DNA from 2 places in the Eikenella corrodens genome. Region 2 is predicted to be linked to the other one. Evidence: riboswitches for the same ligand, from Rfam matches in the RefSeq annotation. Region 2 holds a riboswitch; the other holds the start of a gene.
The links. A riboswitch is a leader RNA that binds a small molecule or an ion and turns the genes downstream of it on or off. The one in region 2 is predicted to bind thiamine pyrophosphate.
Positions count from the first base shown of each region.

Region 1: it holds a riboswitch for thiamine pyrophosphate, as region 2 does, so the genes downstream of both, cytX (putative hydroxymethylpyrimidine transporter CytX) here and CKV94_RS05220 (DMT family transporter) in region 2, are expected to answer to the same signal.

Region 1 is NZ_LT906482.1:235,785-251,014, reverse strand. It holds gene CKV94_RS01300 (hypothetical protein) at 228-668, shown strand; gene CKV94_RS01295 (YqgE/AlgH family protein) at 781-1,329, shown strand; gene ruvX (Holliday junction resolvase RuvX) at 1,322-1,768, shown strand; gene CKV94_RS01285 (hypothetical protein) at 1,909-2,472, shown strand; TPP riboswitch at 2,869-2,963, shown strand; gene cytX (putative hydroxymethylpyrimidine transporter CytX) at 3,122-4,333, shown strand; gene CKV94_RS01275 (aromatic amino acid transporter) at 4,468-5,685, opposite strand; gene CKV94_RS01270 (penicillin-binding protein 1A) at 6,272-8,638, opposite strand; gene pilM (type IV pilus biogenesis protein PilM) at 8,770-9,870, shown strand; gene CKV94_RS01260 (PilN domain-containing protein) at 9,872-10,561, shown strand; gene CKV94_RS01255 (type IV pilus inner membrane component PilO) at 10,577-11,191, shown strand; gene CKV94_RS01250 (pilus assembly protein PilP) at 11,222-11,755, shown strand; gene pilQ (type IV pilus secretin family protein) at 11,777-13,900, shown strand; gene CKV94_RS01240 (shikimate kinase) at 13,930-14,484, shown strand; gene aroB (3-dehydroquinate synthase) at 14,484-15,230, shown strand, end outside.
Region 2 is NZ_LT906482.1:1,036,832-1,052,061, reverse strand. It holds gene dnaK (molecular chaperone DnaK) at 1-805, opposite strand, end outside; gene CKV94_RS05265 (glutathione peroxidase) at 1,211-1,966, shown strand; gene CKV94_RS05260 (dihydrolipoyl dehydrogenase) at 2,145-3,542, shown strand; gene CKV94_RS05255 (S49 family peptidase) at 3,761-4,726, opposite strand; gene CKV94_RS05250 (DUF6585 family protein) at 5,029-5,502, shown strand; gene accC (acetyl-CoA carboxylase biotin carboxylase subunit) at 5,570-6,949, opposite strand; gene accB (acetyl-CoA carboxylase biotin carboxyl carrier protein) at 7,010-7,471, opposite strand; gene aroQ (type II 3-dehydroquinate dehydratase) at 7,508-7,963, opposite strand; gene CKV94_RS05230 (YdcH family protein) at 8,225-8,443, opposite strand; gene CKV94_RS05225 (hypothetical protein) at 8,585-9,169, shown strand; TPP riboswitch at 9,399-9,493, shown strand; gene CKV94_RS05220 (DMT family transporter) at 9,706-10,644, shown strand; gene trpB (tryptophan synthase subunit beta) at 10,741-11,943, shown strand; gene CKV94_RS05210 (hypothetical protein) at 11,991-12,707, shown strand; gene CKV94_RS05205 (DUF4189 domain-containing protein) at 12,883-13,851, opposite strand; gene CKV94_RS05200 (outer membrane lipoprotein) at 14,192-14,671, shown strand; gene CKV94_RS05195 (DsbC family protein) at 14,769-15,230, opposite strand, start outside.

The sequences.
Region 1 (15,230 bases), 800 kb from region 2:
GTTTCAGATGGAAATTGGGATGGCGGCATTATATAGCGGATTGGGTGGGAATTGAATGCGGGGCGGGGTGGAGCGCGGCTACCTGAAATGTAAGCTTGAGCGAAATTTTCATCATGTGGGTAGGTAGGGTGGGGCAGGTCTTTTGCTGCATAGCAGCTCGCTTGGCTTGCTTTCAGGTAGCCTGCGGCGGTTTGGTAGAATGCGGTGTGAATACGAAAAGGAATAGTATGGATATGCTGGCAACGCCCTTGGGCGAATGGGAACGGGTGCGGGAAGAAACCACGGGCAGAGTTTTCTTAGTGGGGAAATTTTTGCAGATGCCGGTGTCGGTGGCGCTTGAATCGTCTGATGTTGAGCGGGTGGATTTTGATTTTATTCAAGACAAGGTATCGAAGTTTGCCCATATCAAGCGGCAGACTGAATTGTTTTTTGAGCGCATTGCCAAAAGCCGCCCCGATTGGTTGGGCATGGCGGCAGGGGCGCGGTTGGCGGATTATCGCGATTGCGTTGCTTGCCCTGAATTCGCGTTTGGCAACGGGGCGGAGAGTTGGAGCATTGTTTATCGGGAAAGTGTGTTTCCGATTGCGGAGCCGTATGGGATTTTGGTGAATTATTTCGGGGGTGATGTGGTGGGGTTTGAAGATATATCGGATGCGGAGGAATGCTAGCGGGCAGTTTTGAGGCTACCTGAAAGTTGCCAGCCCAGATAAAACAGCACGGTATTAAATCGGGCATAACCGCTATATAATCAAATCATTTCCACACACGCCGAAACCGATTATGGATTTAACCAACCATTTCCTCATCGCCATGCCCGATATGCAGGATAATTTCTTTGCCGAGAGTGTGGTGTATGTTTGCTCCTATTCCGCCGAAGGCTGCATGGGCGTGATTATCAACAAGCCATCGCCGTTGCCGTTGCGGCAGATTCTGTCTGCCCAGCAGCACGCCGAGCCGCAGCATTTGTTTGACGACTATATCTTCTTGGGCGGCCCGGTACAGGTGGATCGCGGGTTTGTGTTGCACAGCCCGGCGGGCAACTGGATGAGCAGCATCATCGTGGGCGATAACCTCGCGCTTACTTCCTCCGGCGACATCCTTCCCCACCTGCACGACGAACAAAGCGTGAAGCAGGCCATGCTGTTTATGGGCTACACCGGCTGGAGCGCCGGCCAGCTCGAGCGCGAGCTGGCAGAAAACAGCTGGCTCACCGTGCCGGCCAGCGAACACATCATATTCGGCATGCCGCACGAGCAGCGCTACCACGCTGCCATGTCGCTGCTTAATATTGCACCCGAACAACTCATCCGAACCGGCGGCCATGCTTAATATCCCACACGGCACCACGCTGGCCTTCGATTTTGGCGAAACCCGCATCGGCGTGGCGCAGGGCGACGCCGAAGTGGGCATCGCCCACCCGCTGGCTACCATCAGCGGCGAGGGCAACGACAAAAAATTTGCCGCCATCGCCGCTCTGGTGGCCGAATGGCGGCCGGTGCAATTCGTGGTGGGGCTGCCGTTTTCCACCGACGGCAGCGAACACGAAATGACCCGCTTGGCCCGCAAGTTCGGCCACCGCCTCAACGGCCGCTTCGGCTTGCCCGTGTATTGGGCAGACGAGCGGCTCACTTCGCTCTATGCCACCGAGCTCCTCAATCAAACCGGCCTGCACGGCCGCAAACAAAAGCCCGTGCTCGACCAAGTGGCCGCGCAGGCGATTTTGCAGGGCTTCTTTGAAGGGGGCTGGGTGGAAGAGTTTCACGGTTGATTGCATGAAGGCTACCTGAAAACAGAAATAAGGTTTCAGGTAGCCTTTTGGGCACAGGGCAGACAAATCTTTGCGGCAATGTGCTGCCTGTTGCCATCTGGTTTGATCTATCCCCACTCAAAATAATTCAGGATGAAAACATGAAACTAAAACTATGGCCGGCCATATTGATGCTGTTGCCCGCGGTGGCTCTGGCCAAGCCTGCCCAGCGCGGCGAAGAAATCGTTTATTTCAGCGCACCGCCGGCAGGATTTGAAATCGGATATCGGGCTTCGCAAGGCGGGCAGACGATTGTGGAGCTGGTGCCGAGAGGACAAACGGTGCAAAACTGGGAGCGGATGGTTACCCTGCAAACCTTCGCCGGCAACACCCGATCGGTAAGCGATTTCCGCCGCGCGGTGTCGGACGGTTGGCGGAGCGCCTGCCCGGGCGGCAACACAATCAATCTGAGCGAAGGGCAGGAAAACGGCTATCCCTTCGCTTTTTGGCAAATGAGCTGCGAGCACAACCCGCAAAGCGGCAGGCCGGAATATACTTGGATAAAAGCGATGCGGGGCGAACGTGCGCTTTATGTGGCGCAATACGCTTTCCGCCACTTGCCGAGCCGGGCGGAGCTAACCGATGCGGCACGCCGACTGCGCGGCATGTCGCTGTGCGATACGCGGCCGGGCAGGGCGCGCCAGCATCCTTGCGGCCGGCGTTAGGCGTATGCAAAAGGCTACCTGAAAGCTCACTATATCCGCTTTCAGGTAGCCTTTAAGCTGAATGCTGCCGCATTCTTGTCGGGCAGGGAACTGTCGATGCAAAGTTGAGCTATGGTGATGTGGTAAGAGTTGGCTGAAGTTTTTCAGGTAGCCTGTGGGGTGGGGAAGAGGCTACTTGAAAACATCTGGGCTGCTCCTCGATAGTTCCGAAGCTAAACAGCAATTGGCTCTCGATTACCCTGTTTTTAGTGCTCTTTCCATTCGGATTTGCACGTTTGCGGAACCGAAACGACTGAGTGTGAAAACATTCTTGCCGGTGGAAGCATTGCAAAACTGGATGCCCGGCCACCTTTGCTACCACCGCTTGAAAAAACAGGGCGGCGGGGTATAATCGCGCCCAATTAGTCGGGGTGCTGCTTTGGGCGGCTGAGAGGATACCCGTTGTACCTGATCCGGTTAGCACCGGCGTAGGGAACTATCAGGCAGAGGAATGCGGGCGGCGGGTGCTGTTCGGGTTGCTTTGCCCCATCCGGAACGGATGGGTGTCTTCTCTGCTCTGCTCCCCCGGCTTGGTGTGCCGGGCTTTTTTGTGCGCATTTGATACGCGGCTCGGTGGAATAGTTTTTCACAATATAGAGGAAACAGTTTGATGGAACAGCAGGCAGATAAACTTTCGGTTACCGCTTCGGCGGTGATTTGGTTTGGGGCGGCGGTGTCGGTGGCGGAAATTCTCACCGGCATGCTGTTTGCGCCATTGGGCTGGCGCATGGGCCTTTTGGCAGTGGCTATTGGTCATGTGATCGGCGGGGTGCTGTTTTATCTGGCCGGGCTGATTGGGGCGCAAACGGGGCGCAGTGCGATGGAAACGGTACAGCTTTCCTTCGGCCGTCGCGGCTCGCTGCTGTTTTCGGCGGCCAACGTGGTGCAGCTGGTGGGCTGGACGGCGATTATGATTTTCACCGGGGCGCAGGCTGCGGCGGCGCTCACGGCGGGCTGGAGCGGCGCACAGATAGGCTGGAGTGTGATTATCGGCGCGCTGATTTTGCTGTGGCTGCGTATTGGGATGCGGAATTTCAGCAAAATCAATTTTGTGTCGATGGGCACGCTATTTGCGTTAACGCTGTGGTTGAGTGTTCAGGTAGCCTCCGGCGAGCCGGCGGCGGCCGGGCAGGCGGATGCGGAAGCGATGAGTTTCGGGCTGGCGGTGGAGCTGGCGGCGGTGATGCCGTTGTCGTGGTTGCCGCTGGTGTCGGACTACACCCGCCGCGCAGCCAAGGCACGGGCGGCCACGCTTTCGGCTACGCTGGCTTATTTCTGCACCAGCTCGTGGATGTATGCCATCGGGCTGGCGGCGGCGCTGTTTGCCGGCCAGAGCGAAATCGCGTCGATGCTGCAATATGCCGGGCTGGGTGCGGCCGGGATTTTGGTGGTGGTGTTGTCCACGGTGAGCACCACGTTTTTGGATGCGTATTCGGCCGGGGTGAGCTTTTACAGCATCAGCAGCCGTTTTGGTGAAGTGGCGGTGGCAGCGGCGGTTACGCTGCTGGGCACGCTGCTGGCGCTGGTGTTTGATGTGAGCCGCTTTGAAGGGTTTCTGTATTTTATCGGCTCGGTGTTTGCACCGATGATTGCGGTGCAGATTGCGGATTATTTTGTGCTGAAACGCAAGCCGAATTCGGGAGAAGTGGATTGGGTGAGCTTGGTATTGTGGCTGGCGGGTTTTGTGTTCTACCGCCTGATGTTGCAATGGCAGCCGCCGCTGGGCACCACGCTGCCGGTGATTGCGGCCACGTTTGCGCTGACGCTGCTGGTGCGTAAGTTGCTGTCGGCGTCGGACGGGGCGGCAGTGCACGAAAGTTGAGTAGAACCAAGAGCAAAAGGCTACCTGAAAAAATTCAGGTAGCCTTTCGTTTTGTTGTAGATGGAGGAAAGTCTGTTCCCCACCATTTTTCAGGTAGCCGCTATCCGAAGGCTACCTGAAATTTTTGGCGGGTATCAGCCGTTAAACACGGGCAGGATATTGGCTCGGCTGAGGATTTGGGCGGCCACGTTGGCCAGGCCGAAGAGGAACACCCAAGCCATCAGCCATTTCCCGCCATATACGCGGTAGCCTTTGCCTTCGCCGAATTTTTTGCGGCAGGCGTAGAGCAGCAGGGCGGGCACGAATGCCGTCCATACGGTGGCGGCGAAGCCGACGTAGCTGATGGCGAGCACGAAGCCGGTGGGGAACAGCAGGCAGGCAACGAGCGGAGGCAGGAAGGTGAGGGCGGCGGCTTTGCTGCGGCCGGCGCGGCTGGTACCGAAGCCGAACAGGTCGGTGAGGTAGTCGAGCAGGCCGAGGGTTACGCCGAGGAAGGAGGAGGCGATGGCCATGTAGGAAAACAGGGAGAGCACGCGCACCAGCCCGCTGCCGGCCACTTGGGAGAGGGCGGCGAGCAGGGCGGCCACGTTGTCTTGCGCGGCAATCACGGGGCCGAACTGGCTACGCGGCAGGTTGCCTTGCACGGCGAACTGCCAGAGGGCGTAGATCACCAGCGCCACCAAGGTGCCGAGCCAGAGCGAGCGGGCCACTTTTTTGGCGTCGCCCCGGAAGTAGTCGAACAGGCCGGACACGTTGCCGTGGAAGCCGAAGGAGGCGAGGCAGACGGGCAGGGCGGTGCCGAGGTAGATCCAGTAGCTGCCGTTTCCGCTGTCGGCGGTATCGAACAATACGGCGGGCTGGGCGGAAAGGAGCAGGCCGCCGTTGGCCCAGAGGAAGGTCATAATCATGCCGCCGATGAGGATGGTAGTGCCGCGGTCTACCCAGAAGGTGGACCACCACACGCAGCCAGCGAAGACGAGGGCAAACACAATCTGCCCCACCCAAAGCGGGGCTTGAAGGGCTTGGGCGGTGAGGTTGCCGCCGGTGAAGATGTAGGCGTAGGTGAGCAGGTAGAGCACGAAGGCCACGGAAAGGCCGGTGATGATGCTCCAGCCACGGCCGAGCAGGTCTTTGACGATGGTGTCGAAGTTGGCGCCGGGCGGGTAGTGGGTGGTGGCTTCGAGAATCATCAGGCCGCTGGAGAGCATGGAAAACCAAGTGTAGAGCAGCACGATGAGCGAGCCGACAAACCAGATGCCGGCAGTGGCGGTGGGGTTGGCGAGCATACCGGCACCGATTACAGTGCCGGCGATAATCATGGCGCCGCCGAGTACGGAGGGTTTTTGATTCATGGTGATGTGGGTATGGAGTGGGTTTCGGTATGGTTAATGCACTAAATTGCTTCCTACTGCGTTGGCTTGCCTTGCTGTCTGTGGCTCACTGCCCTGTAGGAACAAATCATTGCTTCCGCCACACCCTGGGGCAGGAAAATAAAACGGCCGCCCAAATCTGCAGCGGCCGGAGGCGGAATTATACAGGGCAGGGGCTTGGCTTGACTATATGGTTTGCGATTTTTGTGCGCCGAGGTTTTGGCATATTCTCACGTTATTGCTTATTTAATGGCGTTTAGTTTTTAATATGCGGTTTTGTTGTCATGTTGTTGCTTGGATGGTGTCTGGCGGGCAGATTATACTGTTTGAGCCAGAGGCTACCTGAAAATAAATTGTTAGCTTTGCGGGAACGGGCAAAGCTCGTTGGAACTTGGTTGAAGCCTTATGTTTTCAGGTAGCCTGTGGCGCAGAACAAGTCACTTGATGCCCACGCGGCAACTGTGATTGGCTTGGTGATGTCGCATATATTTCGACTAGAGAAAAAGGCTACCTGAAAATACCGGATAGGGTTTTCAGGTAGCCTTTTCAATCAGGCAGAGCGATTGGTTTAGAACAGGGCGTCAATCTCTGGTGAGGGTGCTGCGCCTCCACCGCCGTTTTGCGGCTGTACCGGCTCTACCGCGGTTTCTTCCGGAATCACCGGATCGCCGCCTGCGGCTTGGATATCTTCAGCATCAGGAGTGGCGCCACGGTTGTCGATAGCCAGGCGCGGGCTGGTGCTCTGCTGCTCTTGCAGGAAGTATTCGCCGCCATTGCGGACAATCTTCGCTGGCATCGGCATGCCTTTTTGCGGCACGCCTTGGAGCGCATAGCGCATGTATTCCACCCACACCGGCAAGGCAATCGTGCCGCCGAAACCGGCGCGGCCCATGCTGCGCGGTTTGTCGAAACCGATATACACCACGCCTACCAAGTCGGGATTGAAACCGGCAAACCAGGCGTCTTTGTTTTCGTTGGTGGTACCGGTTTTGCCGGCAATATCGCGTCGACCCAGCGCGTTGGCACGGGCACCGGTGCCTCGGCGCACCACGTCTTGCATAATGGTGTACATGATATAGGCGTTGCGCGGATCGATAACCTGCGGCGCACTTTCACCGGCCACCAAGGGCTTCATCTGGGCACGCAAACGGCCTTGATTATCTTCAATACGGTCAATCACATAGGGCGATACTTTATAGCCGCCGTTGGCAAATACGGCATAGGCCTGCGCCATTTGCAGCGGGGTGGTTACGCCACTGCCCAAGGCCATAGACAGTGAATCGGGAATCTGGCGGGCATTAAAGCCGAAACGCTGTACGTATTGATGCACTTCGTGCACACCTAGTGCCATTACGATACGGATGGAAACCATATTTTTAGATGCAGTAAGCGCCTGGCGCAGGGTGATGAAGCCAGAGTAGCGGCCATCGGAGTTTTTCGGGCGCCACGGACGGCCGCCGCTACCCATGCCAGGTAATTCGATCGGGGCATCGTTGATAGTGGTGGCGGCAGTCATGCCTTTGGCCAGAGCAGCGGAGTATACGAAGGGCTTGAAGGTAGACCCGGGCTGGCGTTCTGCTTGAGTGGCACGGTTGAAGCTCTTACTATGGAAGTCGAAACCGCCCACCAAGGCGCGGATAGCGCCGGTTTTGCTGTCTAATGCTACAAATGCGCCTTGCAACTCGGGTATTTGGCTGATTTGCCAACCGCGATCAAGTTTGCGCACGCGGATAACCGCACCGGGGCGGATGGCATTGTCTTTGCCATTGTTGATAGTACGCGCTACATAGTTGAGTGCATTGCCGCTGATTTTGATGCGGTTGCCGCCTTGTGTGTAGGCTTCAATCGAAGAGCGGCTGGCCTGCAACACCACTGCCGGTTGTAGGCCGTCTACGGTGTAAACCGTATCTAGATATTGATCGAGATTTTCATCCAATGCATCGGCTTCTATTGTTTTTAAATCGATAAAGGCTTCTGCACCACGATAAGCACCCAGCCCGAAGCCTTTCAGTGCACGGCGCAGGGCTAGGGTGGCCACTCTTTGGCTTTCTGAGCTAACGGTGGTGTACACACGGAAGCCTTGAGTATAGGCATCTTCGCCGTATCGGTCGTACATTTCTTGGCGAACCATTTCGGCTACATATAAAGAGTTTTGGTCAATCTCTACCTGTTGGCGTCGGTAATGCAATTCTTCAGCCAACGCTTGGTCACGTTCCGCGGGCGTAATCATCTTTTCTTCAACCATGTTGTTGAGAATATAACGCTGGCGCAAACGGGCACGTTCGGGGTTCACGATCGGATTGAAAGAAGAAGGTGCTTTAGGTAGACCGGCCAGGATGGTGGCTTCGGCCAAAGTTAGCTCTTTAACTGGCTTATTGAAGTAAATCTGCGAAGCGGCAGCAAAGCCGTAGGCACGCTGGCCCAGGTAGATTTGGTTGAAATATAGCTCCAAAATCTGTTGTTTACTTAGCGATTGCTCAATTTTGTAGGCCAATAAAGCCTCATTGAACTTACGGCGGTAGCTGCGCTCGTTGGTGAGGTAAAAGTTGCGGGCTACCTGTTGGGTAATGGTACTGGCGCCAGATTGCACACCGCCGGCACGGAAGTTGCCAATCAGAGCACGAGCCACGCCAGTAACGTCTACCCCCCAGTGTTGGTAGAAGCGTTTATCTTCTGCGGCAATAACGGCATTGATTAATACCGGCGGAAATTCGTCAATTTTGGTAAACGCGCGACGCTCTTCGCCATACATACCGATGAGTTTGCCGTCTGATGAATAAATGGTCAGCGGCATCCTGGGTTGATAATTAGTTACCGTCTCTAAGCTGGGGAGTTTCGGATAAGTTACCAAAACTGCAATAGCCAGCAGTCCGATGCCGAATAAGGCCAGCCCCAACAGTAATCCAAAGACAGTTTTAAATATTTTTCTAAACATAGTTACAAATTTTTCTATCAATAAGTACTTTGACTAAAGTAAACTATACCTTAATTTATGCAAGAAAACGCAAAACCTGATATAAATTTACCTGTGACCATTCAACCGGTCTTTTAAAGGGAGGCTTAAAGATGCGAATATCAAAAAAACCAAGAAAATCAAAACAAAAGACAAAAATGTCTTTTGGCAGCAAAGGCTGCTTGGGCGTGGATATTACGCCAACTGCCATTAATATGGTACATCTTGCCGGCAGTGTTCCGGGTAATCTTCGGTTGGAAAATTACGCCATCCAGCCTCTACCTAAAGGCGTTATTATAAACGGCAACATCGAAGATCATGACCAACTCGTGTCATATTTACAACAAGCTTACCAACAGCTTGGTAGTAGTTGCAAGAATGTAACAGCAGCTTTACCACAGGCTTTAACTAACATACAAACGATTACTTATGATGCCCGTAGTTCTGATTTGCCGGTAGACGAGTTCGTTGAGTTGGAAGCCAGTCAAACCATCGGTTCTGATAATCTGAGCTATGATTTCCAAGTTACTGCCGAATTGCAAAACGGCAATGTACAGGAAATTGTAATGGCTGCTGCTAAACGTGATGATGTGGATCTGCGCACAGATTTGTTCGCAGATGCTGATATTCCATTGTCGCAGTTGGATGTGGATACTTTTGCTGTTGTAAACGCGTTCTCTGTATGGATTGATCAATTCGCTCCCGATTTGGAGCATCAAAAACTGGCTATCTTCCATGTAGATGAAGATCAGACTAAAGCTTTAATTCTCCAAAATGGCAATATTGTATATAAACAAGAAACCAATTTTGGTAACAAACAGCTAACTCATAACATCCAACGCCAATATAAATTGAGTGAGGATGATGCATGGAGTATGCGTTTCAAAAGCAATAAGCCTGCAGATTTTCAAGGTGCTGTGGCCGATCACTTTAATAGCCAGCTTACTCAAGAAATTCAAAGGGTTCTGCAATTCTATTACACCACGGTTAGCAGTGATTACCAAGACAGTGTTAAGCACATCTTAATTTCTGGATGTCCGTTTATGCAGCCTTTCGGTCTTGCAAAAAGCGTGTACGCTCAAACCAATATTTCTACTCAACAAGTGGAGCCTATTGCCAGTACGCAAGGTGGTAAACAAGCCGAAACTTCGAAATTCAATTTAGAATCCGGGCAACTGACCGTTGCATTTGGATTGGCTGTAAGAGGATTGTAAAATGATTCCATTAATTCAACTAAATATGCTCCCCTATCGTGAGGAGCAGGATAAACAGAAAAAAGCACAGTTTACCAGGCTGATGGTGTTCTCTGGTTTGGTTGGTGTTGGTTTGCTGGTGCTGACTTATGTGTCACTTAGTGGCATGATTCTGAACCAAGAGTCTCGCAATCAGCAATTAACTGATGGTATTGCGCAACTGGATATCCAGATCAAAGAGGTGGAAACCTTGGAGGCTGAAAAACGGGACTTCTTAGCTCGAAAAGCAAAAGTGGAAGAGCTGGAAAATAAACGTTTTGAAGCAGCTAGGATGATTGACTCCTTGAATACCGTTGCACCTGAAGGTGTCTATCTAACAGGAATTAAGGCAAAAGATGTCAGCACTTATACTCTGTCTGGTAAGGCTACTAGTGATAGCAAAATTGCTGATTTTATGCGCGTGATTCCAAGTACCAATGTGTTTGGTCAGCCTTCATTGGATAGCATCAATAAAGTAGAGTCGGTACAAGAGTTTGAATTAACTGTAGCTGTTTCTGCCTCTGTGCCGATGAGTAGTGATTCTGCAAATATTGCTCCTGTTGTAATGCCGTCAGAGTCTGCTTCTGCTACTGGCAATATTTCTGCATCAGTACCCAATACGCCTGTAGCACCTGCGTCATCTGCTACAGCCACTTCCTCCCCCGCGAATTAATGGAAGGATGAAATCATGGCACAAAAAATTGATCTTAATACCTTATATAAACAGAACAAGTTAGTTCAGCTTGGTGCTGGTATCATTATTGTTCTTCTCCTTTTGGTTGCAGGCTACTTTGCTGTGTTTAAAGGGCAATGGGAAGAGTTCGAAGCTTTGCAGCAAAAAGAAGAACAATTGAAGCAGGACTATCAGAGTAAAGCGGATCAAGCCGCTAATCTGCCGGTTTTGAAGGATGAGTTGGAGAAAATTCGTACTGCATTTAATGTACTATTAAAACAGCTGCCAACGGATGCAGAAATCCCAAATTTGATTCAGGAGCTGCACCAAGCTGGTGCTAAAAACAGTATGCGTATGAATAGCGTGAAGCCTCTGCCACCAGTAGATCTGGATAACGTACAACAATTGCCTTATGAAATTTCCATTTCAGGAAATTATGAGCAAATTGCACAATTTATACGAGATGTAGGTCGTCTGTCCCGTATCGTAACCTTAGATAAGATCAATCTTGTTCCTGCAGATGCAAAAGATAGTAATGGCACTCTCACCTTAACTGCTAATGCGAATACTTATAAGGCGTTGGCTCAGAGTGAAGTAGTTGCTGCTTCAGCTGCATCACAAGCTGAATGATAAGACTGGTTCTTTATAAAGGATTTTATAATGAAGAAAAATATACTATGGTGTTCAGCAGTTCTTTTGCTGACAGCCTGTTCTTTGACAGAGGGTGATTTACAGCAGTGGATGGATAATGCCCAGGCAGAAGCAAGAAGTAAGGTGCGCCAACCACAGATACCGACTATTTCAAAGTCTCCTGAGTATGTAGACCCTGTAATTAATGGATTGAATATATTTGATCCTAAACGGCTGCGTGTGAACCAACAATCAGGTATTAATGCTCCGAACCCGGATAGGCCGAAAGAAATTCTGGAGAACTTTAGTTTAGAAAGCTTGCGTTATGTGGGTTCCATTAAACGAGGTGGTCAGATTTCTGCCTTCGTTGAAGCTGGTGGGCATACCTACACAGTACGCGTTGGCAATTATCTTGGCCAAAACTATGGGCAAATTACAGCTATTACTCCGGATAAGTTGATCTTATCGGAAGTAACTGAAGACAGCTATGGTGCATGGCAACGTCGAACAGCGGAGTTGGAGTTAAATACTTCAGACGCTTCTAACCAATCAAAATCTAATTAAACTTACCAAGGGATTTACGCTATGAAAATCAAAAAACTGCAATATCTAACCGCTTTAGGTATGAGCTTAGCCATGCAAGGCGTACTGGCTGGTAATATTACAGATATTAATGTTTCTGCTTTGCCGAATAATCAAAAAGTGATCAAAATTCGTTTTGATCGCGATATGCTGAAACCTAGCGGTTTTATTACTACTACACCTGCTCGTATTGCTTTGGATTTCCCGAATACTGGTGTCAGCCTTAGTCAGCCAGTACTTCAATATAACGACTCATTGCTTAGCCAAATCGCGGTTGCTCAGGATAGTAGTAAGACTCGTGTTTTGCTCAATTTGAATAGACCTGGGCAATATAATGCTGAAATCAGAGGTAATGAAGTTTGGATTTATTTGAACGAGACAGGTCAGGCATCCTCTTCGGCTGTAAGAGCCACAGCTCCTAGCAACCAAATCCAACAAGAGTCTCTTGGCGTAACTGAGAGCAGGGCTACTGCAGGTCAAAATGCTCTTGGTAGTAATACTGCAAATGTAGCTGTTGATTTCCACAAAAGTGCAAATAATTCCGGTGTGATTGAAATTAATACTGCTGGCTATCGCGGTACTCCTGAAGTTAAACAGCGTGCTAATAACTTGGTTATTTTACTGAAAAATAACCAACTGCCGATTGCTGCGCAGCGCAATTTGGATGTAACTGATTTCAGTACCCCAGTTCGCACCATCAGCTTGCGCCGCTTGGGTAACGATACAGAGATTACTATCAAAAATCAGGGTGGCTGGGAGCACAAAGTTAACCAATCTGCTGGTAGGTATACTATTACAGTTTCTCCTAAATCTACAGTAGCTGAAGATGGTATTAACCGTAATCGCAACCGTAATTTTACCGGTAAACGTGTTTCTTTAGACTTCCAAGACGTAGATGTGCGTACTATTCTGCAGATCTTAGCTAAAGAATCTAATATGAATATTGTGGCCAGTGACAGTGTTTCTGGCAAAATGACCTTATCATTAAAAGATGTGCCTTGGGATCAGGCCCTAGATCTGGTAATGCAGTCACGAGGGTTAGAATCGCGTCGTAACGGTAATATTATCCGTGTTGCTCCGGCGGAAGAGTTCCGTAAAATTGATGTTGAGACTCTGGAAAATGCTAAGCGTATTGAAGAACTCGGTCCTTTAGTATCTCGTACGTTCCAGTTGAAATACAAAGATGTCAATGAATTCCGTAAAATTTTGAATATTAGTGATACGGGTAGTTCAGGTGGTAGTGGCAACAATAATAATACTTTGTTGAGTAGTCGGGGGTCAGCTGTAATTGATCCAGCTACAAACACATTGATTATTAAGGATAATCAGAATGTTATTAAAGAGTTTGAACGATTAATTGAACAATTGGACGTTCCTGCTCGCCAAGTGATGATTGAGGCTCGAATTGTTGAAGCTAATGATGGTTTCTCCCGTGCCTTGGGGGTGAAGTTTGGTTACAACAAAACTTCTGGCTCAACTAGAATTGGTAGTGGCTTAGGTAGCGGTGGCGCTAACGGGAATACGTTCTCTATTGCACCGAACGTGAACTTACCGGCTATATCAGCAACCTCTTCTATCACTATAGTTCGGGCATTATCTTCTGGTGCTTTGGGATTAGAGTTAACCGCTATGCAGGAACAAAACCGCGGTAAGATTATTTCTAGCCCGCGCGTGCTGACTCAAGACCGCAAAGAAGCCACCATCAAGGCTGGTCGCGAGATTCCTTACCAAGAAGCTTCTTCCAGTGGTGCTACTAGTACCAGCTTCAAAGAAGCGGTGTTAGGGTTGACTGTTACCCCGCAAATCACGCCTGATGGTAACGTGATTATGGATATCAAGCTGAATAAAGACTCAGTGGATGAAAACTGTAGCGTACTGGGTACTCCGTGTATTAACACTAAAGAGCTGGTTACCCGTGCGATGGTGGAGGATGGTGGTACCATCATCTTGGGTGGTATCTATGAGGAAGAGAACTCTAATTCCCAATATAAGGTACCGCTGCTGGGTGATATTCCGGTTGTTGGCAACTTGTTCCGTGGCACTAGACGTAATAACAGCAAAAACGAATTGCTGATCTTCATCACCCCGCGTATCATGGGCAGTGAAGGTAACGTTCTGCGCTACTAAGCCACACTTTGCCGATTGATTCGGTTACAATGCCTGCCATGGATACCATGGCAGGCAATATTTTTTTTATCGGATTGATGGGTGCGGGCAAAACCACTCATGGCAAGCAGTTGGCAGCGTTGTTACAACGCGATTTTATTGATAGCGACCAACTGATTTGCCAACGCACCGGCGTTTCTATCGCCACTATTTTCGAGCTGGAAGGGGAGGGTGGTTTTCGCAAGCGCGAAGCTGCCATTATTGACGAACTGACCCGTCGACATCCCATTATCCTCGCTACCGGTGGAGGAGCTGTCTTGTCTCCCGATAATTGCCATTGTTTGCATACCCGAGGCACGGTGATCTATCTGCATGCAACCCCTGAAATCCTATACCGGCGCATCCAATATGATAAGAACCGTCCTTTGCTTCAGGTAGCTAATCCACTCGATAAGCTGCAAACACTCTACCAACAGCGCGATCCGCTTTACCGCGAAACAGCCCATCTCGTGTTTAATATTCCGCCGCAGCACTCCTGCCCACAAATTACCAAGCAGCTATTGCAGCTGATTCAACAACATCAACATAGCCAAGAAAACCGATAATGCAAACCCTGCACGTCCATACCCCCGGCCACAGCTATCCTATCTACATTGGCTCTCGCTTGCTCGATAATTTAGCCGAACATATCCGCCCGCATATCAGTGGTAAAGCCGTTATCATCAGTAATCAAACTGTTGCCCCGCTTTACCTTAATCCCGTTCAAGTAGCCTGCCAACAACTCGGCATTAGCGTTTGCGACATCATCCTGCCCGACGGCGAACAATACAAAAATAATGAATCTCTCCAGCAAATCTACACTGGCCTGTTGCAGCATCATGCCGATCGACGCACCACCATCCTTGCTCTCGGCGGTGGCGTAATCGGCGATCTTGCCGGCTTTGCTGCCGCCACCTATCAGCGTGGCATCCCCTTCATTCAAATTCCCACCACCCTGCTCAGCCAAGTCGATTCATCCGTGGGGGGAAAAACCGGTATCAACCATCCACTCGGCAAAAACATGATCGGCGCGTTTTACCAGCCCCAAGTCGTCATTGCCGATACTGCCACTCTGCAAACCCTTCCTCCGCGTGAATTTTCCGCGGGGCTTGCCGAAGTCATCAAATACGCCTTGCTCGGCGACATTGATTTTCTCGCTAGGCTCGAACAAACCATGTCCAGCATTATGCAGCAAGAGCAAACCGCTCTCGCCGATACTATCCGCCACTGCTGCCAAATGAAGGCACACATCGTTGAGCAGGACGAAAAAGAACAGGGCATCCGCGCCCTCCTTAACCTCGGCCACACCTTC
Region 2 (15,230 bases):
TTTCGGCGGCTTCTTTCAGGCGCTGCAAGGCCATCACGTCGGTTTTCAGGTCGATGCCTTGGTCTTTTTTGAACTCGGAAATGATGTAGTCGATCAAGCGTTGGTCGAAGTCTTCACCGCCGAGGAAGGTGTCGCCGTTGGTAGAGAGCACTTCAAACTGTTTTTCGCCGTCCAAATCGGCAATTTCGATGATGGAAATATCGAAGGTGCCGCCGCCCAAGTCGTATACGGCGATTTTGCGGTCGCCTTTGGCGCCTTTGTCCATACCGAAAGCCAGTGCAGCTGCGGTGGGCTCGTTGATGATGCGTTTCACATCCAAACCGGCGATGCGGCCTGCGTCTTTAGTGGCTTGGCGTTGGCTGTCGTTGAAATAGGCAGGCACGGTAATCACTGCTTCGGTTACTTTTTCGCCCAAATAGGCTTCGGCGGCTTCTTTCATTTTGCGCAGCACTTCGGCGGAAATTTGCGGCGGAGAAAGCTCTTTGCCTTGTGCTTCCACCCAAGCGTCGCCGTTTTTGGCTTTCACGATTTTGAAAGGCATCAGGTCGATGTCTTTCTGCACTTCTTTATCTTCAAATTTGTGGCCGATCAGGCGTTTTACCGCGTAGATGGTATTTTTCGCGTTGGTAACGGCCTGGCGTTTGGCCGGTGCGCCCACAAGGATTTCCCCGCCGTCCAGATAAGCGATAACGGAGGGAGTGGTGCGTGCGCCTTCGGCGTTTTCGATTACTTTAGTCTGGCCGTTTTCGGAAATGGCCAGGCAGGAATTGGTGGTACCCAAATCGATACCGATAACTTTTGCCATAATAGATTGCTCCTTAGAGATTAGTAGAATTCAGACAGCGCCTTGCTGGCGCTTTAACTTGCCCAGTAAATGGGTTTGGCCGTTTTTTTTTCAAGGGAAAAGGCTATTTTCATTTTAATATATTGATTTTTATTAGATAAAATAGTTTCAGGTAGCCTTGAGCAACAAATTTCTGCCTAGCCTATTGAATTTCTGCCGCCAGCCCTAATAAAAACAAATGTTGTTTCCCGTATATACGCACCGACAAGGTGCACGCGAGCTATTTATAGATCAAAGCAATTCATATTATTTGAACTATAAATTATACAAATCGCCTGGCGGCGGCTAGAATGCCGCCCTGTCGATACACCGTATCTCGCAAATTCATCCGCATTATTTCTGACACCCTGATATAAGGAGCTCTATATGTCTATCAACATCAAATCCCGCGACCAATTGGTTGGTCAGCAAGTTCCGAACGTAACCTTCCACACCCGCGTGGCTGATTCTTGGAAAGATGTCACCACCGACGAATTGTTCAAAGGCAAAAAAGTAGTGGTATTCGCCCTGCCCGGCGCGTTTACCCCTACCTGCTCTTCCAGCCACCTGCCGCGCTACAACGAGCTGGCTTCTGCATTTAAAGAAAACGGCATCGACGACATCCTGTGCGTATCCGTAAACGACACCTTCGTAATGAACGCCTGGGCTGCCGACGAAGAAGCCCACAACATCACCATGATCCCGGACGGCAACTGCGAATTCACCCGCGGTATGGGCATGGAAGTGAACGAAGAAGCCATTGGCTTCGGCCCCCGCTCTTGGCGCTACTCTATGCTGGTGGACGACGGCAAAATCGTAGAAGCTTTCATCGAGCCGATCAAAGAAGGCGACCCCTTTGAAGTTTCCGATGCCGACACCATGCTGAAATTCGTGGCCCCGAACTGGAAACCGCAAGAATCCATCGCCATCTTCACCAAACCCGGCTGCCCCTTCTGCGCCAAAGCTAAAGCCGCTTTGCAGGAAAAAGGCCTGGCCTACGAAGAAATCGTGTTGGGCAAAGACGCCAGCATCGTTTCTGTACGCGCCATCACCGGTAAAGTAACCGCCCCGCAAGTGTTCATCGGCGGCAAATACATCGGCGGCAGCGAAGACCTAGACGCATACCTGGCCAAACACGCCTAATTTTCCAGCTATCCAGTTGCCAATACAGTAGATAGCTTTGCGAGCCGCCCGAATAGGGCGGCTCTTTTCCCAAGACCTTTCAGGCAGCCTGTTACACCGCAGCAGCCGATATTTTCAGGTAGCCTTTTGCCAGCCATACAGGCTACCTGAAAGGTCTTCCCACATAAGGAAAGTAGACATGAAACACCTCACCGCAGACGTCGTCGTTATCGGCGGCGGCACCGCCGGCATGGGCGCCTTCCGCAACGCCCGCCTCCACACCGAAAACGTTTATCTCATCGAAAGCCACGTTTTCGGCACCACCTGCGCCCGCGTCGGCTGCATGCCCTCCAAGCTCTTGATTGCCGCCGCAGAAGCCCGCCACCACGCCCTGCACACCGATCCCTTCGGCGTGCATCTGGACAAATCCAGCATCAGCGTAAACGGCGAAGAAGTGATGAATCGCGTCAAATCCGAGCGCGACCGCTTCGTCGGCTTCGTGCTGGAAGACGTAGAAGCCTGGCCGGCCGAGCGCCGCATCATGGGGCAGGCCAAATTCATCGACGAGCACACCGTGCAAATCGACGACCACACCCAAATCCGCGCCGAACGCATTGTAATCGCCACCGGCTCCCGCCCCATCGTGCTGCCGCAATGGCAGGCGCTGGGCGATCGCCTCGTCATCAACGACGACGTATTCTCATGGGACACCCTGCCCGAAAGCGTGGCCGTATTCGGCACCGGCGTAATCGGCCTCGAACTCGGACAAGCCCTGAGCCGCCTCGGCGTGCGCGTGGAAATGTTCGGCCTGGGCGGCCTCATCGGCGGCATTTCCGATCCCGTGGTGCTGGAAGACGCCAGAGCCATCTTCGGCCAAGAAATCCCGTTGCACCTCAACGCCCAAACCGAAACCCGGCTCAACGATAAAGGCCAAGTGGAAGTGGCATGGACGCAAGACGGCGAAAGCGGCGTATTCACCGCCGAATACCTGCTCGCCGCCATCGGCCGCCGCCCCAATGTGGACAACATCGGGCTGGAAAACCTCAATATCGAGAAAGATGCACGCGGCGTGCCCGTAGCCAACCCGCGCACCATGCAAACCAACATCCCGCACATCTTCATTGCCGGCGACGCCTCCAACCAGCTGCCCCTGCTACACGAAGCTTCCGACCAAGGCAAAATCGCCGGTGAAAACGCCGGCCGCTACCCCGATGTACGGGACGGCCTACGCCGCAGCATGATCGGCGTGGTGTTCTCCAACCCGCAAATCATCAGCGTGGGCGCGCGCTTTGCCCAGCTGGAAAAAGAATATGGCAGTAAGCTCGTAGCCGGCCAAGTATCCTTCCGAAACCAAGGCCGCAGCCGCGTGATGCTGGTAAACCAAGGCAGCCTGCGTGTGTATGCCGACCGCGAAACCGGCCGCTTCCTCGGCGCCGAAGGCATCGGCCCCGCGCTGGAACATATCGCCCACCTCCTCGCCTGGGCGCACCAGCAGCACATGACCGTGCCGCAAATGCTCGACATGCCCTTCTATCATCCCGTAATCGAAGAAGGCCTGCGCACCGCCCTGCGCGACGTAGCCGCCAAACTGGCCTAAAGGCTACCTGAAAGCGCTGTCTTGGCGCAGCCAAGGCTGAGCCTCATCTAAGCTATGGCGTTAATAAAGCGCAGCGGCAACGAAGTGAGAAACAAAACGGCAAACGGATTGATTCCGTTTGCCGTTTTTGTATTTGCTTGTGGCGGGCATAAAAAAGTGTATGTTGCTTGAAGATAGTTTCAGGTAGCCTTTTTATACCAAGGCAGCAAACTAAATGCCTACCACGGCTGTTCCTGTACCACTTCTTGCAAGCCTTGGCGCACGCTGGCGCCTACGCCTTTGCTGAACAGGCGGCTGATGTCGTCGGCGGGGGTGTAGTCCACCAGCTCGGGGGCTTTGATGATGTCGCGCGATACGCTGTAGATATCGCCCAGGCCGTCAATGAGGCCGGTTTTGAGCGCTTCGTTGCCGGTGTACACGCGGCCGCTGAACAGGTCGGGATTATCCGCTTCGTTCAAGCGTTTGCCGCGCCCGTCGCGCACGGCTTTGATGAACTGCTGATGGATGTCGTCCAGCATGCCTTGCCAGATAGCGGTTTGCTCGGGGGTTTCCGGGCTGAAGGGGTCGCCCATGCCTTTGTTGCTGCCGGCGGTGCGCTGGCGGCGTTGGATGCCCATATTGTGCATCAGGCCGGTGAGGTCGAAGCTGCTGCCGACCACGCCGATGCTGCCGACGATGCTGGATTGGTCGGCATAGATTTTATCGGCAGCGGCGGCGATGTAGTAGCAGCCGGAGGCGCACATATCTTCGGCTACCACATACACAGGGATGCCGGGGTGCTCGGCGCGCAGGCGGCGGATTTCGCGGTAGGCCACGCCGGATACCACGGGCGAGCCGCCGGGGCTGTTGGCGCGGATAATGATGCCGCGCACCTGTTTGTTTTTATAGGCAGCTTCCAGGCCTTGGCGCAGTTTGCCGGCCTGGTTTTCGCCGGCGGTAATCGCGCCTTCTAAGCGGATTACGGCGGTATGCGGCCCGGCAGCGGCGGGATTAAGGCTGCCTATATTGCCGAAAATGGCAAACAGATAGAGGGCCAGAAAGGCGATGAGCAACAGGCGGAAAATGAGCTTCCAAATACGGGCTCGGCGCTGCTCGCGGTAGGCTTCGAGCAGGAGTTTTTCCAGCGTGTCGCGCTCCCAGTTGCCGCTGTTTGGCTCGCTATTGCGGTGGATGATGTGTTTCATGGCTGGTAACTTTCTTAGAGTGATGTAGATACCGGAGGGCTACCTGAAAGCATTCGCTTCAACAAAGCTAAAATGGTATGCACCTGATTCCGGCGGGGAAGAACAATTATTGTAACACGCGAGGGCAACAGCAGTTTCAGGTAGCCTTGGGCAAGCTGCAAGCGGAATGGAGGTATTCATTCATATTCGCTGCCCACTGTTGCCTACAGGCTACCCGAAAAGGCAGAAATGAAGCAAAACAAGCAGATATTGATTGTTTATATTACAATCCGCCCTCTTATAAATTTAAATGGACACACGCCATGCGCCACCGCAAACTAGGCCGGCAGCTCGCCACCTTCCGCCACACCCTCACTTGGACCTTCCTCGCCACCATTATCTTCCTGCTCCTGATGTTTATCTTGAATGCGGGCATAGGCAAAGACATCCGCGCCTCAGGCGACCCTGCCAATGCTGTGGGCTGGTTTAACATATTGTTCATCGCTTGGTACGGCATTTATGTAGTGGGGCAGTTCAGATCGCGCCTCACGCTGTACGAACATGGCTTTATCCTGCAAACCCTGTTTAAAGAACACGTTGTGGTGTATCGGGAAATTCGCGGCATTCAATCTAAATTCTCGCAAATCGAATCACCCGGCTCGTTTATGCACGCCCGCATCGATACGCCGCAAGGCCGCGTGCTGCTGAAAAACAACTGGAAGCCACGTAGAGATTTCTACAATTTCATCGCGCAATTCCTGTTTCAGGATGATGAAGACGACGTCATCTTCCACTAAGCGGATTAAGAAGAAAAAGGCTACCTGAAAATTTCAGGTAGCCTTTTATTCATCTGATCACAACAAACTATTTTCCAGCCTGCTTCTCAGCTTGCAGCTGGGCTTTGCGCTCTTCCAGCCAGTGCTCCAGATAATGGATGCTCACGCCGCCTTTGGCGAAGCCGGGGTCGCGGAACAGGTCGTCGTGCAGCGGGGCATTGGTTTTGATGCCGCTCACGGTGAGCTCGGAGAGGGCAACGCGCATTTTGGCGATGGCCTGCTCGCGATCGTTGCCATACACGCAGATTTTGCCGATGAGGCTGTCGTAGTTCGGCGGGATGCGGTAACCCTGGTAGATGTGGCTGTCCACGCGCACGCCGAAGCCGCCGGGCAGATGGCAGCTGGTGATGCAGCCCGGGCTGGGGATGAAGCTGTAGGGGTCTTCGGCGTTGATGCGGCATTCGAAGGCATGGCCTTGGATCACCACGTCTTTTTGCTTGTATTGCAGCGGCAGCCCGGCGGCGATGCGCAGCTGTTCCTGCACGATGTCGATGCCGGTAATCAGCTCGGTTACGGGGTGTTCCACCTGCACGCGGGTGTTCATTTCGATGAAGAAAAATTCACCGTCTTCATACAGAAATTCAAATGTGCCGGCGCCACGGTAGCCGATGCGTTTGCAGGCGGCCACGCAGGCTTTGCCGATTTTCTCGCGCTCTTTGGCGGTGATGCCGGGTGCGGGTGCTTCTTCGATTACTTTTTGGTGGCGGCGCTGCATGGAGCAGTCGCGCTCGCCCAGATAAATGGCGTTGCCGTGCTCGTCGGCCAGCACCTGCACTTCCACATGGCGCGGGCGTTGAAGGAAGCGTTCCATATACACCATCGGATTGCCGAAGGCGGCTTCGGCTTCGGCCTTGGTCATTTCCACGGCCTTAATCAGGTCTTCGCGTTTTTCCACCACGCGCATGCCGCGCCCGCCGCCGCCGCCGGAAGCTTTGATGATCACGGGGTAGCCCACGCGTTCGGCGGTTTTCAGGATTTCGTCGGGATCGTCGGGAAGTGCGCCGTCCGAGCCGGGCACGCAGGGCACGCCGGATTCGAGCATGGCTTTTTTGGCAGACACTTTATCGCCCATCAGGCGGATGGTGTCGGCACGCGGGCCGATGAAGATGAAGCCGGATTCCTCCACCTGCTCGGCAAAGCGGTCGTTTTCGGCCAGGAAACCGTAGCCGGGATGGATGGCATCGGCGCCGGTTACTTCGGCGGCGGCGATGATGGAGGGAATGTGCAGATAGCTCTGCGCAGAGGGGGCGGGGCCGATGCAGACGGATTCGTCGGCCAGCTTAACGTGCAGGCTGTCGTTGTCGGCAGTGGAATGCACGGCCACGGTGGCGATGCCCATTTCGCGGCAGGCGCGCAATACGCGCAGGGCGATTTCGCCACGGTTGGCGATGAGGACTTTTTTCAGCATAATCTTTGCCTTATGGTTTTCAGGTAGCCTCTATGCCGCAGCAGGAGGCTACCTGAAAAATTATTCGATGATAAACAGCGGCTCGCCAAACTCTACCGGCTGGCCGTTTTCCACCAGAATTTCTTTCACCACGCCGCTGCGTTCGGCTTCGATTTCGTTCATCAGCTTCATGGCTTCGATGATGCACAAGGTGTCGCCGGCGTTCACGCTCTGGCCCACTTCCACAAACACCGGCGCGTTCGGGCCGGGGGCACGGTAGAAAGTGCCTACCATAGGAGAGGTTTGCGCTTTGCTCAAATCACGGGCGGGGGCGGCAGGCGCGCCTGCGGCTGCAACGGGTGCGGCAGCGGCCGCGGCGGGAGCCGGAGCGGCAGCCACGGCAGGCGCAGCGGCATACACGGGCTGCGGCGCGGCCAGCGAGCGGGTGATGCGCACTTTTTCTTCACCTTCGGTTACTTCAATCTCAGCAATGCCGGATTCTTCCACCAAGTCGATGAGTTTTTTGAGTTTGCGTAAATCCATAATTAGAGGTCCTTTTAAGGGATTCGGAGCCGGGCTTTAGCCGGCCTGTTTTTGTTGCAAGTATTCAATGGCGAAATCCAGCGCGGCGGAGTAGCCGTGTGCACCCAGCCCGCAAATCACGCCCTGCGCCAAATCAGAAAAATAGGAATGGCGGCGGAAGAGCTCGCGGGCGTGCACGTTGGAGAGGTGGACTTCGATAAAGGGTTTGCCGGCGGCAGCAAGCGCATCGCGCAGGGCGACGCTGGTGTGGGTGTAGGCTGCCGGGTTGATGATGATAAAGGCGGTATGGTCGGCCATGGCCGCCTGGGCACGCTCAATCAGCACGGCTTCGGCATTGCTCTGCACGGCTTCAAAGGCAAAACCGGCAGCTTCGGCGCACGCCTGCAGGCCGGCATTGATGTCGGCAAGGGTGGTGCGGCCGTAGATTTCCGGTTCGCGCTGCCCCAAAAGATTGAGGTTGGGGCCGTGCATAACGAGGATGGCGGGTTTCATGCTGGAGGTCGGTTTAAATTCGGTTGAAATGAATATTTGCGCATTAAAACGCGGTTTGCCACTGGCGGGCAAGATGCTTATTTTCGGCGATAGTGGGGGAAATGTCCAGTTTTTGTATTTATCTGTATGGAAACGGCAGAGTTTGTTAAGCGGCAGCTTCGGCCGTATTTAAAGCAGTAAAGGCTACCTGAAACGCAGCGCAGCCAAGTTCTGCGAAGCCAAACTTTCAGGTAGCCTTCTTAGCCTGTTTTTAATCAGGCCTTATTTTTTGTCGTGCTGTTTCAGGATTTGATAGAGCTGGTCTTTCAAATGCAGCTTCTGTTTTTTCAGCACTTCCACTTCGTCCAAATTGCCGGTAACCGGATTTTTGACCATATTGGCGATTTTTTCGTCCAGCTCATTGTGTTCGTCAAACAGGCGGGCAAAGCGTTTGTCAGATTGTTTGAGCTGGCTGATGAGGTCGCGATATTCTGGGAACATTATTTTCTCGCTTTCGAGTGGGTAAGGGTTGAACAAACTTTTTATCTTGGTTCTACTTTATCATAGCCGGCGGGAAAAATCGAACGGCTCCCGCTTTTATTCGCTTTATAATGAACCCCTCCAAATTATTGCATTGCCGACATGCCCGAAATCGAAAGCCACCCCTTCCCCGCCCTGCTGCCGCCCGAAGCCACCGTGATGATGATGGGCACCTTCCCGCCCAAGGCGGAAAAGCACGCCATGCTGTTTCACTATCCCAATTTCATCAACGATATGTGGCGCGTGTACGGGCTCGTGTTCTTCAACGATACCGCGCACTTCCAAAAAATAGGCGAAAAAGCATTTGACGCGGAAAAAATCAAAGCCTTCCTGCACGAGCGCGGCATCGCCTCCTGCCCCACCGTGCTCAAAGCCGTGCGCGAGCAAGATAATGCTTCCGACAAATTCCTGCGCGTGGTGGAAACCGTAGATTTGCCCGCCGTACTCGCCCGGCTGCCGCGCTGCCGCCATATATGCACCACCGGCGGCAAGGCCACCGAAGTGCTGCTCTCCCTGCTGCCCGATGCGCCGAAAATGCCGAAAACCGGCGAAACGCTGCCCTTCACTTTGGCCAATCGGCATCTCACCCTCACCCGTCTGCCTTCCACCTCGCGGGCGTATCCGCTGAGTTTGCAGAAAAAGGCAGCGGCATATCGAGCGTTTTTCGAGATGGCAGGATTGGTATAGTTTTCAGGTAGCCTTTCAAGGCGGCTTGAGGCTACCTGAAAATTTGAAAGATTCGGCACTTCAAATAGCTGCGTACAACCCCGCCCCTCTAAAACGTGCCGCAGAAAACCATATCGTGAAATTCCTCATTCACTATATTGCTACAAGGCGGCCAGCCGCAGGCAGCATGAACAATACAGCTAGGCGCACCACGCCATAGCAGCGGATTGGGAATTCCACTATAATCCGCCCCCTTGAGTCGGGGTGCTGCCTTGTGCGGCTGAGAACATACCCGTTGCACCTGAACCGGTTAATGCCGACGGAGGGAACTCGCGGCCGGTTTGGGCGGGATACTGCCCGGTTTGATTGGCCGCAGGCGGTAGAGCAGATTCTGCCGCGGCAACGTGATGATGCGCTCCGATTGATCGGGGCGTTTTTTGTTGCCTGCCATCCTGAGCATGGCACGCAATCTTCACCCGTAAGCAACTGTGTTTTCGCAGTAAATATTTTTCAGGTAGCCTTCCGCTGGCGGCGGGCTGTTGCAAGAGGATTAAACCATGCGTTTCCGTATTTGGCAGGCAAACGGCCTGCCGCACCCTTATGTGATGCTGTTTTTGGCACCGGCGTTCTGGGCCACGAGCAATGTGGCGGGCAAGCTGGGCAAAGCTTGGCTTTCGCCTTATGAGTTTACGTTTTGGCGCTGGGTGCTGGCGGCTTTGCTGCTTTCGTGGCTGTTCCGCGCGCGGATTCGGGAGGATTTGCCTGTGCTCAAACCGCGTGCGTTGTGGCTATTGTTGGTGGGCGGTAGCGGGTTTGCGCTGTTTAATATCGTGCTCTACAGCGCGTTTGCACGCGGGGCGGCGGTGGTGAATGTGTCGATTATCACGGCGCTGATTCCGGTGATGGTGTTGCTCGCGGAGGTGCTGTTTTGGCGCACGCGGGCGCATTGGCTGCAATGGCTGGGGGTGGGGCTGTCGTTTGCGGGCGTGGTATGGGTGGTGGGCCGGGGCAATCCGGCCGCGCTGCTGGAAACAGGTTTGTCGCAAGGGGATGCGCTGGCGTTGGTGATTTCTTTGATTTATGCCGGCTATTCGCTGGCGCTGCGCGCTGCGCCGAAGGTGCATTGGGCAAGCCTGCTGTGGGCTATGTGTGTGGCGGCGGTGGGGGTGAGTGCACCGTTTTATGTGTGGGAAGGGGTGGAGAAAGGCTTTCGAATGCCGCCGTGGCAGGCTTGGCTGCTGCTGCTTTATGTTGCTGTGTTTATTGCGATTTTGTCCAAGCTGTTTTATATGGAAAGCGTGATTGCGATTGGCGCGGGGCGGGCGGCGCTCACAATGAACCTGCTGCCGGTGTTCGGCGCGCTGGTGGGCGCGGCGGCCTTTCCAGACGAGCGCTTGGGCGGCTATGTGCTCACGGCCTTAATCTTGGTGGCGGCGGGAATTGCGGCTTCGGAATGGGTCGCGGCGAGAAAACGGGCTTTGGAAAGCGCGGAATAAGCGGTTAGAATGGAGTCCTTGATATTCATGAAGGCTACCTGAAACGGGTTTGGCATTTTCAGGTAGCCTTTCTACCCCATTACTAAAGGACGAACCATGCAAAACTACCAAGCCCCAGACGAGAAGGGCTTTTTCGGCGAACACGGCGGCGTGTACGTTGCCGAAACCCTGATTCCCGCCCTGCAAGAATTGGCAGCGGCCTACCAAGCCGCGAAAAACGATCCCGTGTTTTGGGAAGCGTTCCGCCACGATTTGAAGCATTATGTCGGCCGCCCCAGCCCCGTTTACCATGCCGCGCGATTGTCCGAGCATCTGGGCGGCGCGCAAATCTGGTTGAAGCGTGAAGACTTGAACCACACCGGCGCGCACAAGGTCAACAACACCATCGGTCAGGCACTGCTCGCCCGCCGCATGGGCAAAAAACGCGTCATCGCCGAAACCGGCGCGGGGCAGCACGGCGTGGCTTCTGCCACCGTCGCCGCACGCTTCGGCATGGAATGCCATGTTTACATGGGCGCGGACGACATCATCCGCCAAGCGCCGAACGTGTTCCGCATGAAATTGTTGGGCGCGAACGTGATCAGCGTCGACAGCGGCAGCCGCACGCTGAAAGACGCGATGAACGAAGCCATGCGCGAATGGGTTGCCCGCGTGGACGACACGTTCTACATCATCGGCACCGCCGCCGGCCCCGCGCCGTATCCCGAAATGGTGCGCGATTTCCAATGCGTTATCGGCAACGAAGCCAAAGCGCAGATGCAGGAAGCCATCGGCAGACAGCCCGACGTCGCCGTTGCCTGCGTCGGCGGCGGCTCGAACGCCATCGGCCTGTTCCACCCGTATATCAGCGAAGAAAACGTGCGCCTCGTCGGCGTGGAAGCCGGCGGTTTGGGCGTGGACACCCCCGACCACGCCGCGCCGATTACCAGCAAAGCCCCCATCGGCGTATTGCACGGCTTCCGCAGCTACCTGATGCAGGACGAAAACGGCCAAGTCTTGGGTACGCACTCCGTGTCCGCAGGGCTGGACTACCCCGGCATCGGTCCGGAACACAGCCATTTGGCCGACATCGGCCGTGTGGAATACCATGCGGCGAATGACGATGCCGCGCTGGAAGCGTTTGATTTGCTGTGCCGTTTTGAAGGCATCATCCCCGCGCTGGAATCCAGCCACGCCGTGGCTTGGGCGGTGGAAAACGCACCGAAGATGGGCAAAGACCAAGTGATTCTGGTGAACCTGTCGGGGCGCGGCGACAAAGACATCAATACTGTGGCGAAGTTGAAAGGGATTGAGTTGTAAGGTTTCAGGTAGCCTTTGAGGCTACCTGAAATTTTACCTGTATCATCATGCCGGATATTCACCGCCTCCCCGCCTCTCTACTCAAAGCTTGGGACAAAGTGCAAGCCGAACGCGGGCGCGAAAAATTCCGCGACAGCGTAAAACGCCAATGGCTGGAACAATTATTTAAAGCCGAACTCAAAACGCGCGGCTTTCAGACGGCCTCCGGCGGTTTTATTTATTGGGTTAAAGACGGCTACATTTTCAGCGTTGTCCAGGTTTATTTGGTGGCCGTGTTTGACGGCAAACCCATCAGTGAGCGTGTATCCATCCGCATAGAAGCCAAACCGGATTGTCTGGATTCGTTGTTTTTCAAACTGTTCGGCGAAGAAGAGATGATAAAAAGCTTCAGCCGCCGGCTCAATGGCGAACCGTCACTGTGCTTAACGGGGATACAAGACGAGTGGTGCATACAAAAACCCGACTTCGCCCACTTTACGCTTAAGCAAATGCTGGATTGGGTGCGGCAGACTGCCGGGCAAATAGAAGCCGACATTGCCAGCTTTACACAGCAAGTGCCTGACTTAGAGGGTTTCTGCCTCTTCATGCAAAGTCGCCCGTTACAAGGCGGCATGGAAAATGAACTCTATGCGCTGGTATTGTGCCGCCTGCAGCGATACGGCGAACTGCGCCATTTCCTGGCCGGCCGCCCCGATTTCTATCAATTTGCCAACGGCACCAACCTGTTTGCCGCTTTGCAGCAAATGTTGGATGAGCAACCGTAGCCCAACACGGCCAATCCGGCATTTTCCTACTCAAATCGCTCGGTTCAACCCATTTGCTTCCGGCCATAAAAAAGGCTACCTGAAATTTCAGCTTCGCAGCAACGCGCAGAGCTCATTTTAACTGCGTTGAAGCTTATGCTTTCAGGTAGCCTTTTCGTATCTTCTGCCAAACGCTCTAGCGCGGATGACGCATGATGATGCGCAGGATGCTTTCGTCTAATTCTTCATCCGGCTTATCCAAGCCCACCGGCTTCACTTGGCCGTTGAAATGGCCATAGCTGCCCAAGAGCGGCTGATCGAAATAGCAGCCGTTTTTGGTGATGTCGCAAGGCAGGGCGCAAACGCTGTGTTTAAACAGATCGCATTGCGTGCCGCCGCTGCTGCGGCAGTTTTGGATAGCGGCATAGTCGGCATGCTGGGCATCTAGGCTAACAGCAGGAAAATGGGTGAGCCGGCCGTTTTTCTGCCCCACCGACATACCGAAACACATATTGCTAAACCGCTGCCACACGCCGCATTGATTGCCGGAAGCGCGTTGGCATTGGCGCAGCGCATCGGCTTTGGCGGCTTCTTCGGTGGGGTGGGCGGCGGATGGGTAGATGACTTCGGCGTTGTTTTCATTCATGGCAATGGCGCGCCACACGCGGGGCTTGGCCGGCGTGTTGGCTTGATTGGCTGCGCCACGGGTGGTTCTCGCCCTATCAGCGGCCTGCGGTCTGTTTTGCGGCTTGAGCTCTTCGCGGTATTCTTCACAGCCGTATTCTTTATCGGCATTGCCAAAAGCGGTATCGCGCACTGAAAGGATGGTGCCGTCTGGCTTAGTTACCACGATGCGGTATTCGTAGTCGTTGTAATGGCGGTAGTTTTGGTAATAATGCACATTGCCGGATTGGCCTACATAGGCCTGACGGATTTCGTAGAGATCAATACGCCAGGCATAGAGGTTGCGCACTTCATTATTTTTCACGCAGTTGCGGCGCACGATATCGGGCATGCGATGGGCGCGTTCGGCAACAAAATCGCTGATGTCTTTGCCGCGCCAGCGCAGGGTGTCGGTCGGGCGGATGGTGGTGGCGCAGCCGGCCAGCAATAAAACAGCCGCCCAAGGCAGCAACCGTTTCAGGGAAAAAGGTTGGGGGAACACAATACTCTCCGTTTAAGATTGAATGTTGGCACACTAAACCATGCGGCGCGCATGATACGGCAAGGCAGGCCGAAACCATAGCAAAAATTAAATAAATTTGCCGACAATTAAAACTTGCACCAAGCGGCATAAGGCTACCTGAAACGGATTTGCAGAAACCATCCCAACTTTCAGGTAGCCTCATTTGGCCGGGCAAGCAGGCATTCCGCCAGATCGAAACATATAGCGGATTCACTTTAAACCCATACGGCGTTGCCGCCTCGCTTTGTTTGAATTTCATCCACTATAATATTATCCGCTATATAATCCCGCCCGTTTAATCACATTTCAGGAGAATCCCATGTCTACTTCACGCTTGCTTGCTGCTGCCGTATCCGCCGCCCTGCTGCTGGGCGGCTGCGCCAACAGCTCCGCCCTGCAATACACCACTTCCCAAGCGCAAAATACCGCCCGGGTATATTACGGCGAAGTGCTGTCAGTAACGCCCACCACCATCCGCGGCGAAGACAACGCGCTGCTTACCACCGCCGGCTCGCTGCTCGGCGGCATCGGCGGCAGCAATTTCGGCAAAGGCCGGGGCGAGGCAGTGAGCGCGATTTTGGGCGCGGTGGTGGGCGGTTTGGGTACCCAGTCGCTCACCCGCGGGCTCGACAGCCAACGCGGCTATGAAATCGTAGTTCAGCTCGAAGGCTCGCGCGATGCGATTTCCGTGGTGCAGAAAGACGACATCCAATTCCAGCCCGGCCAGCGCGTACGCGTGCTGCAAGGTGCCAACGGCGTCACCCGCGTGCTGCCGGCGGGGCAATATTCAACTTACTGAGGCTGTTTGGCCGGTGTGGCTGCGCCGGCCGGCTGCATCATTGGCAATAAAAAGGCTACCTGAAACTTTCAGGTAGCCTTTCGTTTGGGCAGATGCCTTATTTCTGGTTGGCTTCCAGCGCTTGCTGCAAATCCTCTTTCGGCATATAGCCGGGCACTATTTTACCGTTGGGGAACACCATGGTGGGGGTGCCGTTGAAGCCGTAGCGGTTGCCCAGCGCCATGGTTTCTTTCACCGGGTTTTCACAGCCGGCAGATTCGGGCGGCACGGTGCCTTTGCGCATCCACTCGGTCCAGGCGGCAGTGCGGTTCGGGCTGCACCAAATGCGCACGGCTTTGGCTTCGGCGGATGGGTGCAGGCTGGGGATGGGCATCATGAAGTTGTAGATGGTGATGTCGGTCATCTGCTCGAATTCTTTTTCCAAACGGCGGCAGAAGGGACAATCGGGGTCGGAGAACACGGCCACTTTCAGTCTGCCGTTGCCGCGCACTTCTTTAATCGCGGAATCGAGCGGCAGGGTGGAGAAATCGATGCGGTTGAGCTCTTCGCGGCGGGTTTC